Regions from separate parts of the Sphaerisporangium flaviroseum genome, predicted to be linked through region 1. Evidence: riboswitches for the same ligand, from Rfam matches in the RefSeq annotation. Region 1 holds a riboswitch; each other region holds the start of a gene.
The links. A riboswitch is a leader RNA that binds a small molecule or an ion and turns the genes downstream of it on or off. The one in region 1 is predicted to bind cyclic di-AMP.
Positions count from the first base shown of each region.

Region 2: it holds a riboswitch for cyclic di-AMP, as region 1 does, so the genes downstream of both, ABD810_RS25615 (coiled-coil domain-containing protein) here and ABD810_RS12675 (CHAP domain-containing protein) in region 1, are expected to answer to the same signal.
Region 3: it holds a riboswitch for cyclic di-AMP, as region 1 does, so the genes downstream of both, ABD810_RS36165 (hypothetical protein) here and ABD810_RS12675 (CHAP domain-containing protein) in region 1, are expected to answer to the same signal.
Region 4: it holds a riboswitch for cyclic di-AMP, as region 1 does, so the genes downstream of both, ABD810_RS00790 (C40 family peptidase) here and ABD810_RS12675 (CHAP domain-containing protein) in region 1, are expected to answer to the same signal.

Region 1 covers NZ_BAAAZR010000004.1:212,713-215,887, reverse strand. Annotated here, with positions in the region: gene ABD810_RS12675 (CHAP domain-containing protein) at 440-1,108, opposite strand; cyclic di-AMP (ydaO/yuaA leader) riboswitch at 1,119-1,268, opposite strand; gene ABD810_RS12670 (hypothetical protein) at 1,725-2,006, opposite strand; gene ABD810_RS12665 (hypothetical protein) at 2,232-3,175, shown strand, end outside.
Region 2 covers NZ_BAAAZR010000020.1:13,990-17,164, forward strand. Annotated here, with positions in the region: gene ABD810_RS25605 (DeoR/GlpR family DNA-binding transcription regulator) at 1-577, shown strand, start outside; gene galT (galactose-1-phosphate uridylyltransferase) at 574-1,653, shown strand; cyclic di-AMP (ydaO/yuaA leader) riboswitch at 1,719-1,854, shown strand; gene ABD810_RS25615 (coiled-coil domain-containing protein) at 1,889-2,827, shown strand; gene ABD810_RS25620 (alpha/beta hydrolase) at 2,858-3,175, opposite strand, start outside.
Region 3 covers NZ_BAAAZR010000043.1:288,397-291,571, forward strand. Annotated here, with positions in the region: gene ABD810_RS36150 (NADP-dependent oxidoreductase) at 1-51, shown strand, start outside; gene ABD810_RS36155 (hypothetical protein) at 105-380, shown strand; gene ABD810_RS36160 (OsmC family protein) at 425-808, shown strand; cyclic di-AMP (ydaO/yuaA leader) riboswitch at 1,523-1,664, shown strand; gene ABD810_RS36165 (hypothetical protein) at 1,979-2,584, shown strand; tRNA gene ABD810_RS36170 (tRNA-Lys) at 2,779-2,855, shown strand.
Region 4 covers NZ_BAAAZR010000001.1:164,712-167,886, reverse strand. Annotated here, with positions in the region: gene ABD810_RS00790 (C40 family peptidase) at 33-1,112, opposite strand; cyclic di-AMP (ydaO/yuaA leader) riboswitch at 1,118-1,316, opposite strand; gene ABD810_RS00785 (amino-acid N-acetyltransferase) at 1,684-2,229, shown strand; gene ABD810_RS00780 (RDD family protein) at 2,460-3,175, shown strand, end outside.

The sequences.
Region 1 (3,175 bases):
TCAGCCGTGATCTCGTGGGTGTCATCCCGCGAGCGAAGTTTTGGGAGCGCTCCCACGAAGAGTCTCCGATAGGCAATGCTGGCGTCAATATGCCGAAACCTAACTGTTACTCCTGGGGCTGTTAGAAGCTCGAAACCAGACTAAGAGCTCGAAACTCACCATTGGCGCTATTGGGAGCGCTCCCATCGCTACCGGCACAGTCGGGCGCAAATCATCCATGCGTCACGCGGAACCAGGGTCGGCGGCCTGTGGACCCGGCCCCGGAGCGGTGTCTCGCCGGGGCCTGGAACGTCCGATGCCGTACGACCGGCGGCGGGACGCCGGTCGTACGGCACTGGGGACGGGCGCCGCCGCGGAGTGGAGTCGGCGGGCGCCCTCGATGGTCGACGAGCGGCGCCCCGCGCGGGAGATGGGTCAGGGCGCCGTGGGGAGAGGGAGATCAGGCGGCGTAGGCGGGGTAGCCGTAGCCCGCGACCTGAGAGGTCGGACGCGTACGGATCTCCACGACGCCGTTGCCGGTGTTGCCCTCGACGGTCTTGATCGTGCCGTCGCCGTTGTCGTCGATGACGTAGCCGACGTGCTGGATGGAGTCGAAGCTCTTGTCGCCGTTCCAGGCGAAGAAGACGACCGCGCCCGGCTTGGGCGTGGTGCCCCAGCGGTCCTTGGACGCGAACCACTTGGCGTGCTCGACGGTGTAGGCGTCGTTGCCGACCGTGTCCTCGAGCCCGAGCTGGTTGCCGACCCAGGAGACGAACATGTCGCACCAGGAGGCGTTGGCGAACCCGGCGACCGAGCCGCCGTCGCGTGCGACCGTCTCCTTGGCCCGCGGGGAGCTCATGTACCAGGAGTGGAACTTCGTGCCGCCGCCCGAGCTGTTCTCGGAGATGCCGACCTGGGCTTTGGCGAGCTTCAGGAGCTGCTGGGCGGAGACCTTGCCCGCGTGCTCCCTGACGTGGGACTCGGCGCTCGCGGTCTTGATCTTCTCGTCGGGGGCGGCGGCGTGTGCCGCGAGGGTGGTGCCCGCCACGACCTGGGCGACGACCAGGCCACCGAACGCTAGGGCCTTCAGCTGGTTCTTCGGGGCATCCAGAAGCCGATGTAGGAACATAGACAAGGGGAAACTCCTTCCAGACCGCCTACCGGGTTAGCTGACGGGTTCGGGCGTGGAAGTTCGCCCTACGGGGGCGTCCGTGGGAGGCGGCCCCGATTCACCCCAGAAGAGGTGGGTCCCCGGCTTCGCAATGAAGCGGACTCGGCGGTAGCACGCATCGGTGGGAGAGGGGTCTCCGCAAGGGGCCGACTCGCGCCAGGCAATCTCCATAGCCCGAGCGCATTGCCCAAACGGGTAGGTCCCGTGCCAGGAGTCCTCTCAGAGTAATACATCGGACAAAGGTACGCAAACAGGACAAAACTCCGGGCTGCACCGGGGGTTGGAAGGGCAAATCCCGGCTTGACGCTTACGGGGACGGTCTCCGGGAGCAGGCGCGACATGTGGGGTTCACCTGCGGATGCCCGGGTAAGGGGGAGCGCTGCGGGCCGACCGGCGAGAGCCGTAGGGGCGCCTGCGGTGGTCTGAGTGAGCCGATGGGGCGGAAGTGATAGTTGTGGCGGTCGGTGCCGGCGATGTCAAGTGAGCTAATGGTGCCTGAGAAGCGGCCGGTTCAGCGATACGGCGAACCCCGCCAGATTCGCTCACATGCAGCAAATTCCGTTAACCGTATATATCAATTCGTGTGCGCTTCGTTACCGAGCAAGAAAGCGCAGGACGGGCACATCCGGATACGCCAGGAAGCCAGGAAGGGTGACCCGGCGTGCTGCCCACCTGAATACAAAGAAATCCGGGAATCGTCCGCCCAGCCGTCGACGGAGAAACCCAGGAAAGGCGAACGCGTGCGCAGTTCGAGGGTTCTCGTACCGCTGACCACCATCGCCTCCTCGGAGGTGTCACGGGCCCGGTCATCCTGCCCCACCGAAGGTCCCATCTCGCCGGCGGCCACGGTGTCCACGCTCTCCACCGGGAAGTCGCCGAAGAAGGCCGGCGCCAGGCCTGTCCCCCTGTGAACGGACGCGCGCCGGTCCTGACCTTGGGCGGAAGAGAGCGACGGGACCTGGCTGAGCCACCGTTGTCCGCTGTTCACCAGGTGTTACCCCCCGCGTAGGCTCACGCGGCTACATTGCTTTTCGTCGTGAAAGTGGCAATGCCCGGCGTGGAAAGGATCGGTCGAAGCCGCGTGCGGGAGCAGGGATCGGCCGTCGCCTGGGTGGAGTCGCCTCTTCAGCTGCTGTGCGCGGTCGAGGCGCGGTACGCCGGCGTGTCCGGGTCCGCCCTGCGCATCGTGACCCGGGGCAGGCTTCCAGGCCTCGGCGTGACCCGCGCCGAGCTGGCCGCGCTCGACCTGCCGGGCGGGGTGGAGATCCAGACCGCGGAGGACACGATGCCCCGCCCCGGGCGAGGGGACACCTGGGTAATCGGCGACGCCTTCTCCGGCAGGACGCAACTCACCTCGCTGACCGCCGCCCCCGCCCAGATGGTCGTGGTGGACGACGGCCTGGCCACGATCCGCCTGCTGGAGATGCTCACCTCCCGGCTCGGCACCCCGCTGCTGCGCGCCCGCACCAGGGCGAAGGCGTCGCGACGGGTGCTCGGGGCCGCCGCGGCGATCCGCCTGCGGGCCGCCGCACGAGCCGGACGGCTCACGGTGTTCACCGCCCTTCCCGTGCCGGCCGAGCTGGCCGAGGCCGTACGGGCGCGCGGGATCCGGCTGGTGACCCACGACTTCGCCTGGCTGCGCTCCCAGCCCGCGATCGCCCATCCGCGTCCGCGCGAGGACACCGTCGTGCTCGGCACCTCGCTCGTACGCAACGGGCTGATCCACCGCGACCGCTACCTGTCGTGGCTCTTCGCGCTCCAGGGGCCGCTGGCCTACTACCCGCACCGGCGGGAGGACCCCGGCGACCTCGCGGCCGTCCGTGACCACCCCGGCGTCACCGTGTACGACGGCGGGGTGCCCGTCGAGATGACCCTGCGGGACCTGCGGCCGGGCCAGCGGGTGCTGAGCCTGCCCTCCACGGCCGTCACCTCGCTGCGCGTCCTGCTGTCGGCGCGCGGCGTCCCCGTCGAGACGGTGGACGTCCCCGATGACTGGTGGACGCCCTCGGCCACGATCTCGCTTCG
Region 2 (3,175 bases), on a different contig from region 1:
CCAGCAGCCCGAGAAGGAGGCCATCGCCCGCCGTGCCGCCGAGCTCGTGCGCCCCGGCACCTCCGTCGCGCTGTCGGCCGGCACGACGACCTGGACGCTGGCCCACCAGCTCGTGGACGTCCCCGGCCTGACCGTCATCACCAACTCCGTCCAGGTCGCCGACGTCTTCCACCGGGCCGGGCGTCCCGACCAGACCGTGGTGCTCACCGGAGGCGTACGCACGCCGTCGGACGCGCTGGTCGGCCCCGTCGCCGTGGCCGCCATCCGCGAGCTCAACGTCGACACGCTCATGCTGGGCGTGCACGGCATGAACCTCAGAGCGGGGTTCACCACGCCGAACCTGCTGGAGGCCGAGACCGACCGCGAGCTTGTCGCGGCGGCGCAGCAGCTCGTCGTGCTAGCGGACCACACCAAGTGGGGCACCGTTGGCATCAGCACGATCGCCAAACTCGAGGAGGCCCATGTGGTGATCAGTGACACGGGTCTGCCCGAAGAGGCGACAACGGCGCTGTCCGACCAGGTCGGCACCCTGCTCCTCGTCGACCCCGCCACGACCGCACAGGCGGTGGCCCAGTGAAGCGCACGGTGACCCACCTCGCCGACGGCCGCGAGCTGATCTACTTCGACCGCCGCGACGACGCGGACCGCAGCGCGGTCGACACCCGCGAGCTGCCCCCGCGCCCGCCGGCCTCCGAGCTCCGCTACGACCCGCTGTTGGACGAGTGGGTCGCCGTCGCCGGTCACCGGCAGAGCCGTACGTTCCTGCCGCCCGCCAACGAGTGCCCCCTGTGTCCCTCGGCGCCGGGCCGGGCGACCGAGATCCCCTCCCCCGAGTACGACGTCGCCGTCTTCGAGAACCGCTTCCCCTCGTTCAGCTTCCACACCGGTGACTACGAGCAGGTCGGCGGTCTGAGCGAGGTACGGCCCGGCCTTGGCCGGTGCGAGGTGGTGTGCTTCACCTCCGAGCACGGATCGTCCTTCTCCGCGCTCTCGCCCGAGCAGGTCGACCTGGTCCTTCAGGCTTGGGCCGACCGCACGGCGGAGCTCGCGGCGCTTCCCGGTGTGGAGCAGGTGTTCTGCTTCGAGAACCGCGGCGCCGAGATCGGGATCACGTTGTCCCACCCCCACGGCCAGATCTACGCCTATCCCTACGTGACCCCGCGGACCCGGCAGATGCTGGCCTCGGCCGAGAGGTACCAGGAGCGGACGGGAAGCAACCTGTTCGCCGACGTGCTGGCGGCCGAGCGGAAGGCCGAGACCCGCGTAGTGGCGTCGAACGACCACTGGACGGCGTTCGTGCCCGCGGCGGCCCGGTGGCCGTTCGAGGTCCATGTCTACCTCAACCGCCAGGTTCCCGACCTGAACGCGCTGGACGACGAGGAGCGGGCCGCCTTCGGCCCTCTCTACACCGATGTGCTGCGGCGGCTCGACGGCCTGTTCGGCGTGCCCATGCCGTACGTCGCGGCCTGGCACCAGGCCCCGGTCCGCACCGGCCGCGACCTCTCCTACCTGCATCTCGAGCTCTTCAGCATCCGGCGGGCGCCGCAGAAGCTGAAGTATCTGGCCGGGTCGGAGTCCGCCATGGGCGCCTTCGTGAACGACGTTCTCCCCGAGGAGGCGGCTCGCCTGCTCAGGGCGCAGCAGATCCGGTAGTCAACAGCGCCCCAAGTCGCCATAAACATGCCTTTACCACTACTATCCATCCCACACCGGCTGTAGCAGCCGGTGTGCCTAATCCCGGGTGCCCCGCCTGGGAACCGGGGACCCATTGGTTCTTGGGGTGAATCCACATCGTGGTAGGGCGACTCCGGCCCGAACCCGTCAGCTAACCCGGTCGGCAGATGGAGAGGAGCGGGCTCTGCCCCCGACTTCCCGCCGCCAGGCCTCCGTGGCCGTCGGCGTTCTGACCATGGCCGGCCTCCTGCTCGGCCCCGTGCCCGCGGTGAACGCGGCACCCAAACCCACAGAGAAACAACTCAAGTCGCAGTTGGCCTCGCTCGGCAAGAAGGTCGACAAGCTGATCACCGAGTACAACGCCAAGCGCGTCGCCGTGGCCAAGGCCAAGTCGGCCGAGAAATCGGCACGAGAACGCCTCGGATCCGCCGAGAAGGAGCTCACGGCCGCGCAGGGTCAGGTCGGTGACATCGCCCAGCTCCGTTACCAGGCGGGCGGCCTCGGCATGGTGGGCGAGCTCATGTCCCCCGGATACGGCGACGCCGCCATGCTGCAGCAGCTCCAAGCCGAGCAGACCGCCAAGATCGCCGGGTACACGTCGGCGCGAGACACCCGCAAGAAGGCCGCCGACGACGCGACCAAGCTGACCGAACAGCTGCGGCAGGACGTCGTCGAGGTGACCGGCCAGCGCAAGGACGCCGAGAAGCTCATCGGCCAGATCAAGAACAAGCTGGACCAGCTCATCCCGACCGCGCCGGGCAAGCGGGCCAACGGGGCATGGGCCCCCGAACTGCCTTCGGGGAGCGAGAACATCACCCCCAGGACCCGCCTGATGCGGGCACAGGTCAAAAGCCACTTCGCGCTGAACTTCCCGGTCGGTTGCTACCGCCCCGAGAACAGCGGCGAACATCCGGTGGGCCGTGCGTGCGACTTCATGCTGAGCTCCGGCGGCGCGCTGCCCTCGGCCGGCCAGGCCGCGCTGGGCGACCAGATCTCCGCCTGGGCCATCAAGAACGGCCGCAAGCTGGGCGTGAAGTACGTGATCTACAAGCAGCGGATCTACAACCTGGGCTTCCCCGGCTGGCGTCCCATGAGCAACCGCGGCGGGACCACGGCGAACCACTTCGACCACGTCCACATCTCGATGTACTAGAGCCAGCGGATCAAGAACCGTACGAGCGGCTCAGGACACATCCAGGCACCGGGCGAGCTGGCGCACGGAGCAGATCGCCGAGGCGATCACCGACGTCACCGCGTCCGGGTGCGATATCAAGGTCAGGTGGGACCCGCCCTCGAACCGGGTGATCTTCGAGCGTGCCCGGCGGGCCATCGACAGCTCCGACGACGGGGCGATGATCCGGTCGGTGGTGCTGATGCAGTACCAGGACGGGATCGTCTTCCACGCCGCGGCCTCGCTCGTGCCGTCGTGGCCGCGTGGGCGCCGGCCGTCGACGACGCCTCCACCGGCGTGGCGACCACCGCGAACGCCGCCATGAACATG
Region 3 (3,175 bases), on a different contig from region 1:
GGCATGCTGCGCGGGGAGAATCTCGGCAAGATGATCGTGCGGCTTGTCTGATGTGCATATCCCCCCGAGTGGGGGGAAAGGGGCCTTAAAGGGGGTGAGCGCAAATGGACCAGGACGAGCTGCAGTCGCTGTCGCCCAAGGAGCTCCACGACAGGGCGGTGCGCTACGCCGTGGCGCACGGCGACTTCGGCTTCCTGTGGAAACTGCTGACCGTGATCCCGGCCGCCGAGGCCGCGAGCGGGCACTCCGACGAGGCGGCCAACGACCTCAGCCGGGTCTCGGCGCTGCTCAGTGATGCCATGGCGTCTGGTGAGGGCGAGCTCGGCGAGGCGCTGCGCCCGGTGTACATCGCCTATCTCTCCGAGCACCCGGACGCCTGAACCGGCGCGGCCGGCTTTAGGCTCCAGATATGGCATTGGTGAGTGTGGAGCGTACAGATGACGGCTTCGTGGCGCGCAACGACCGCGGAGCGGAGATCGCCCTGGGCGGCGGCGACGAGGAGGGTGTGTTCACCCCCGTGGAACTACTGCTGGTCGCGGTGGGAGGCTGCAACATCGTGACGGTCGAGCCGCTCACCGCTCAGCGCGGTCACCGGCTCGTGCGGCTGGCGATGACGGTGCAGGCGGAGAAGATCGAACCCACCCTGCTCGGGCCGGTCACCATCACCTACGACGTCGAACTGCCCGAGGGCGACGCCAAGGCGGACGAGGTCTTCCGCGCGGTCGCTCACCGGGTGCACGAGCGGCACTGCACGGTCAGCCGGTCCCTGGAGAAGGGCACCGAGGTCAAGGTCGAACTGCCTGAATAGCCACTTGCGCCTGCGGGTCCGACCGTACCCGGTCATCACCGTGAGTTAGACCGAATCTATACCCTGCGATGACGAGTAGCTCAGGCCCCCGTATGTAGTGTTAAGGCAGGTCAAGAGGGATGCGACCAGTCGCCCGAGAGGGCGTCGCAGAGCTTTTCACCAAAAGGACGCGGTGGGGGACCGCGTCCAGTCTGCGGGACCGCCCGATGCGTTTGGGGGAAGGCATCGGCGCTGGACCGTGAGAGATCGGGGCCGGGCAGGCGGGGGACTGCCCGGCCCCGATTCATGCCCGGGGACGGTTCCCCCTGGCGCTCACCCTCGCCTTCCCGGCCCGCTTCCGCCACGCCCCTTCCCACCCCGCCGCGGCTTCCCGCCCACCACACCCTTCCCCCGGCCACGGCCCTTCCCCCGCCTTGCCGCGCCCTTCCTCGCCCAGCGGGCCTTCCTCGCCCTGCCCCTGCCCTTCCCTCACCCGCCCTTCCCCTGCCACGCCCCGCCGACTCCAGCGCACCTTTCCGTCACGCCGGTCACATCGCCCTCCGCGTGACCCTACGCTGGAGGAGCTATGAGCACTGATGTCGGTATTGATGGGGTTTGTGGCCCGAAGGTAGATCTTAATATGCTTTGCAATGATTTCGTTTGCTTTGTCCTGACTCGGTGGGTAAGGTTTCAAGCACGAAACGGATGGTGACCTGGTCTTCAGCAGGAAGGCCACCGTCCCGTACGTCGAATCCCACGGGCGCACCGCCCACGGGAACCGGGGACCCAAGTTTTGTGGGGTGAATCCGCGCAAGCGGTAGGGCGGCTCCAAGCCCGAATCCGTCAGCTAACCCGGTAGACGCGATGGAGAGGAGACCAGAGTGGAGCATCCCACTCCGCACAGTCCACAGACCGGGCAACCCTAAGACCTGGATCTTGCCGTCAGAAGCGGCCGGACTAGTCGGCTGTTAGCAGCCGTCCCATCGGGCGATTGACTCGCCCTCTGCGACACATGGTGGCCTGGTGCCACCGCTAACCGACCCAAGTACGAACGCGCGCTCGGCGCGGCTGGACGCTGTCCCGTTAAGCACCCGAAAGCGCTTTCCACCCCCCGCACCGATCCCCCTCGGCGACTCGGAGCGCGGTCCCCTTGTCTTCTGATGAAAGATCCCTTTCCCCATGTCTTTTTTCATGAACACCCCCAATGCACGATGGACGGCAACTCTCGTAGGCGCGGCTCTGCTCTGTACCACCGCTGTCGCCACCACCGCCGGCACCGTCGCCGCCCATGCCGATGACCACGTCGTGAAGACCGTGACGGCGCAGGCCGCCAAGCCGGTGCTGCTCAAGGGCAGCACCAAGGCCTCGTACTTCTGGGACGACGCTTCCGGGCGTATGGGTGACACAGGCCTTCCGGCCATCGGCAAGCCCATGCAGAAGGGTCTCTTCGCGAGCCCCAGCTGGCCTCTCGGCACCGAGGGCTACGTCGAGTACAACGGCAAGAAGGCCCCCTTCTTCATCGGTGACCGCGGCCCGGGCGTCCCGTCGGAGAGCGGCGTCATGCTCGACATCGACGGCAAGACCTTCGCCCAGCTGACCGGCGGCACCTTCAGCGACAGCTCGCTCGTGGTGACCGGCTTCTCCGCCGGCCACATCAAGGTCAACTACGTGATCACCAAGTGGGGCACCGGAGTGGGCAAGAAGAACCACCCCGTCCCGTTCTCCACGGGCGCGTGGGGCGTCTACGACCACAACCCCGCCAAGCCCGTCACGCCGGCGGTCCCCGCCGGCAACTGAGACCGGACGAGGACGCGGGGCGCGGAACACCTCCGCAGAGGGACGCACTGGTGAACGCTGAGGCACGCCCGGACACCGCCGTCCGGGTGAACTCACAGCCCCCCGCACGAAGGCATGACCTGGCCACCCGCCCGTCACATCGCCCCCGCTGATGTGCGGAGCCTCGCCGGGACTGCTAAAGTCACCGTAGTCACGCGCCGCTAGCTCAGTTGGTTAGAGCAGCTGACTCTTAATCAGCGGGTCCGGGGTTCGAGTCCCTGGCGGCGCACCACGGCAATGGCCGATGGCATGGGCATTCTCCACTTGACGGAGGATGCCCACAGTCATTTCCGGCCCTGTGTGGGGTCGTTTGCTGGTCGGCCCATCCTCCGCAGGTGTACTGGACGGCGGCCGCGTTGTTGTCGACGCCACGGACGACCAGGCACTTGCCGCTGTTCTTGTTGCGGATCTGCCCGTAGGGGCTGCGGCTGTGGCCGATCTGTGGGGAATCCATGGCGGGTCTGGACATCATGTACCGGTCGATCTGGCACCCACCAACATCACCAACGAAGGGGGAGGGCGGTGCCGTGCCCTCACCCAGACCTGCGCACC
Region 4 (3,175 bases), on a different contig from region 1:
CGACGCGTCCCGGAAAGGGCTGGTCGTGTCCGTCAGTCGGCGATGCGCACGCCACCGACGAACGGCCGGTTGCCGAGCGGGACCACCCGTACGACGTCGCCCGTGCGAGGGGCGTGCACCATCATGCCGCCGCCGATGTAGATGCCCACGTGGTGCAGGTCGCTGTAGAAGAAGACCAGGTCGCCGGGGCGCAGATCCTGCCGGGACACGTGGGTGCCGGCGGTCCACTGGTCACCGGTGTAGTGCGGGAGGCTGATGCCGACCTTTTGGTAAGCCCACAGGACCAGCCCGGAGCAGTCGTAGCTCCCCGGTCCCGCCGCGCCCCAGACGTACGGCTTGAGCTGTTGTGTCAGCGCCCACTTGGTGGCCTCTGCGGCCTTGCCCTTGCCCGGGATCGGGATGTCGATACGGGTGGCCCTGCCGAATGTCTGGCCCGCCTGTGAAAGAGCCCGCTTGAAAAGGTTGGTCTCGGTCTGGGCGACCAACTTGCGGATCTTGTCCTGCTGCGACGACAGGTCGCTGACGAGCTTCTTGACCTCCACCTCGCGGGCCTTGGCGCTCGCCTTGGCACGCTCGGCGATGTCCATGGCCTTGGTGATCTGGGCGACCTCCTCGCCCTGCTGCATCTGGAGGGCGTAGGTCGTGGCCGCGCGGTCGAGGTACCCCTCGGGGTCGCCCGACATGGCCAGTGCGAGGGAGGAACCGACGCCGCCCGTCATGTAGGCGTCCTGGGCGTACAGCCCGGCCTTGCGGCGCTTCTCCTCGAGGTCGGTCTCGCTCCTGGCGAGCGTCTTCTTGGCCAGCTCGGCCGACCGCCGCGCCTGCTTGAGACGTTCCTTCTGGCCGTTGTACTGCTCGGTGAGCGACTCGATCTGCTCGTACAGCCGCTCGACCTTGGCCTTCAGCTCGTTGAGGCTGGGCTTGGGTTCGGCGGTCGCCGCCACCAGGGGGGACCCGAACGTCACGGCCGTGAGGGTGAGGGCGATGAGCGCGATCCGGCGTGGAGCGCGCCAGGACGCCGCCGTGACTCTGCCGAGCCAGTAACGCGGGCTTCGTTCTCGGGAACGGGCATGCCTGCCCGCACTCTGTCCAGGCGTGCGCCTAGGCTCCAACGACGAGCTCCTCTCCTTGTCCGCCTACCGGGTTAGCTGACGGGTTCGGGCCGGAGCAGCCCTACCGAGCACATCACCGTGGAGGATCGCGTCGGATTCACCCCAGGGGTGGTGGTTCGTCGAGGGCAGGGCCTCGTCTCGCACCATTGGGTCCCCGATTCCCTGCCACTTTGGGACGTGACCAGGATTAGGCGGTTCGGCCACCGCCTCGCGATGACCGACATTGACGCTGGACACTAGTGCAGTCGAGGTTCCTGCTCAACCAGAACTGCCGATTCTGTAGAGGTTTCACAACCGGCACGTCACGGGGAGATCACGCCGGATGGGGCGGCGAACCCGCATTACCCTGCGTTGACGTGCTTTTGACCCTCCCGTGTGAGGGAAGCCGCAGGTCCACGAGTCGGTGTGATGGGAAATGTCGCCAACGCTGGGATTTTGACGCATCGCGGTCTGTCGACTACCCACCGCGACGACGGCAAAGGCCGGAAGGTATTTCGGACGGACCGTTACCGGGCACGAACCTTCACCGCCGGGGCGAGGCGATCGCCTTCGGCGGATACGCTGGCGGGTCATGGAGCAGGTCGTGGACCCCGTACCCGCCGGCAGCACGCTCGCCGTCAGGCGAGCCCGCACCCCCGACGTCCGGGCCATCGGCCGTCTGGTCGACACCTATTCCGGAGCGGGACCACGCCTCCTGCGCAAATCGATCGTCACCCTCTACGAAGACGTCCAGGAGTTCTGGGTGGCCGAGAGGGATGGGACGATCGTCGGCTGCGGGGCGCTGCACGTCCTGTGGGAGGACCTCGCGGAGATCCGGACCGTCGCCGTCGACGCGAGTTGCCGTGGCCTCGGCATCGGCCACATGATCGTCGCCGCCCTCATCGACACCGCCCGCGAGCTGGGATTGCGCCGGGTCTTCTGCCTGACCTTCGAGGTGGACTTCTTCGCCAAGCACGGTTTCGCGCCCATCCTGGGGACTCCTGTCTCACCTGAGGTGTACGCCGAGTTGCTGGACTCCTACGATGAGGGCGTCGCCGAGTTCCTCGATCTGGAGCACGTCAAGCCGAACACCCTCCGCAACACGCGCATGCTTCTCCATTTGACCCCGCGATCTTGACCTGCGGGATGACGCGATGGAAAGGTGACTGTTGATGCCACTGTCGCTACGTTGGGCAACACCACAGCATGTGTGTCTGACATATGCCGCATGCGAAGCCGAAGTGAGGTGACACGGTGAGCACCGGACAGCCGCCGTACCCACGGGACGAATCGGACGATGATCAATCGTCATCCGGGTCTCCGCAATATGGGCAGCAGAACACCGATCGGCCAGGCGCCGATCCGGAGGTGACGGTCGTTCACCGTCCCCAGCAGACATCGGAGAACAGCTACCCCCAGTCCTACGGGCAGCAAGGCGCGTACGGCCAGCAGGGCGCGACCGGGTCGTACGGGCAGAGCTATCCCCAGCAGTCCCAGACACCGGGCCAGCAGTACGGCCAGCAGGGATACGGCCAGCCCGAGTCCCAGACCGGCCCACACCAGTCGTACGGGCAGCAGGGCTACGGCCAGCAGCAGCCGTACGGCCAGCAGCAGGGCTACGGCCAGCAGCAGCCGTACGGCCAGCAGCAGGGCTACGGTCTGCAGGGCCAGCAGCAGTACGGCCAGCAGCCCGGCCAGGACCAGCAGGCGTACGGGCAGCAGGGCTATGGCCAGCAGCCCGGCTACGACCAGCAGCAGGCGTACGGCCAGCAGCAGTACGGCCAGCAGGGTCAGCAGCAGTACGGCCAGCAGCCCGGCTACGAGCAGCAGGCGTACGGCCAGCAGGGCCAGTACGGTCAGCAGCAGCAGTACGGCCAGCAGCAGGGCTACGGTGACCAGGGCTACGGCCAGCAGTACGGCCAGCCGGGAGTCCAGGGCCAGCAGCAGTACGGCCAGCCGGGCATGCAGGGCCAGCAGCAGTACGGCCAGCAGCCCGGGTACGCCCAGCCGGCCTACGGTCAGCCGGGGTACGCCCAGGGCGGCTACCAGCAGCCGTACGGCGCCACGGGCGTGCAGCCTCCCGG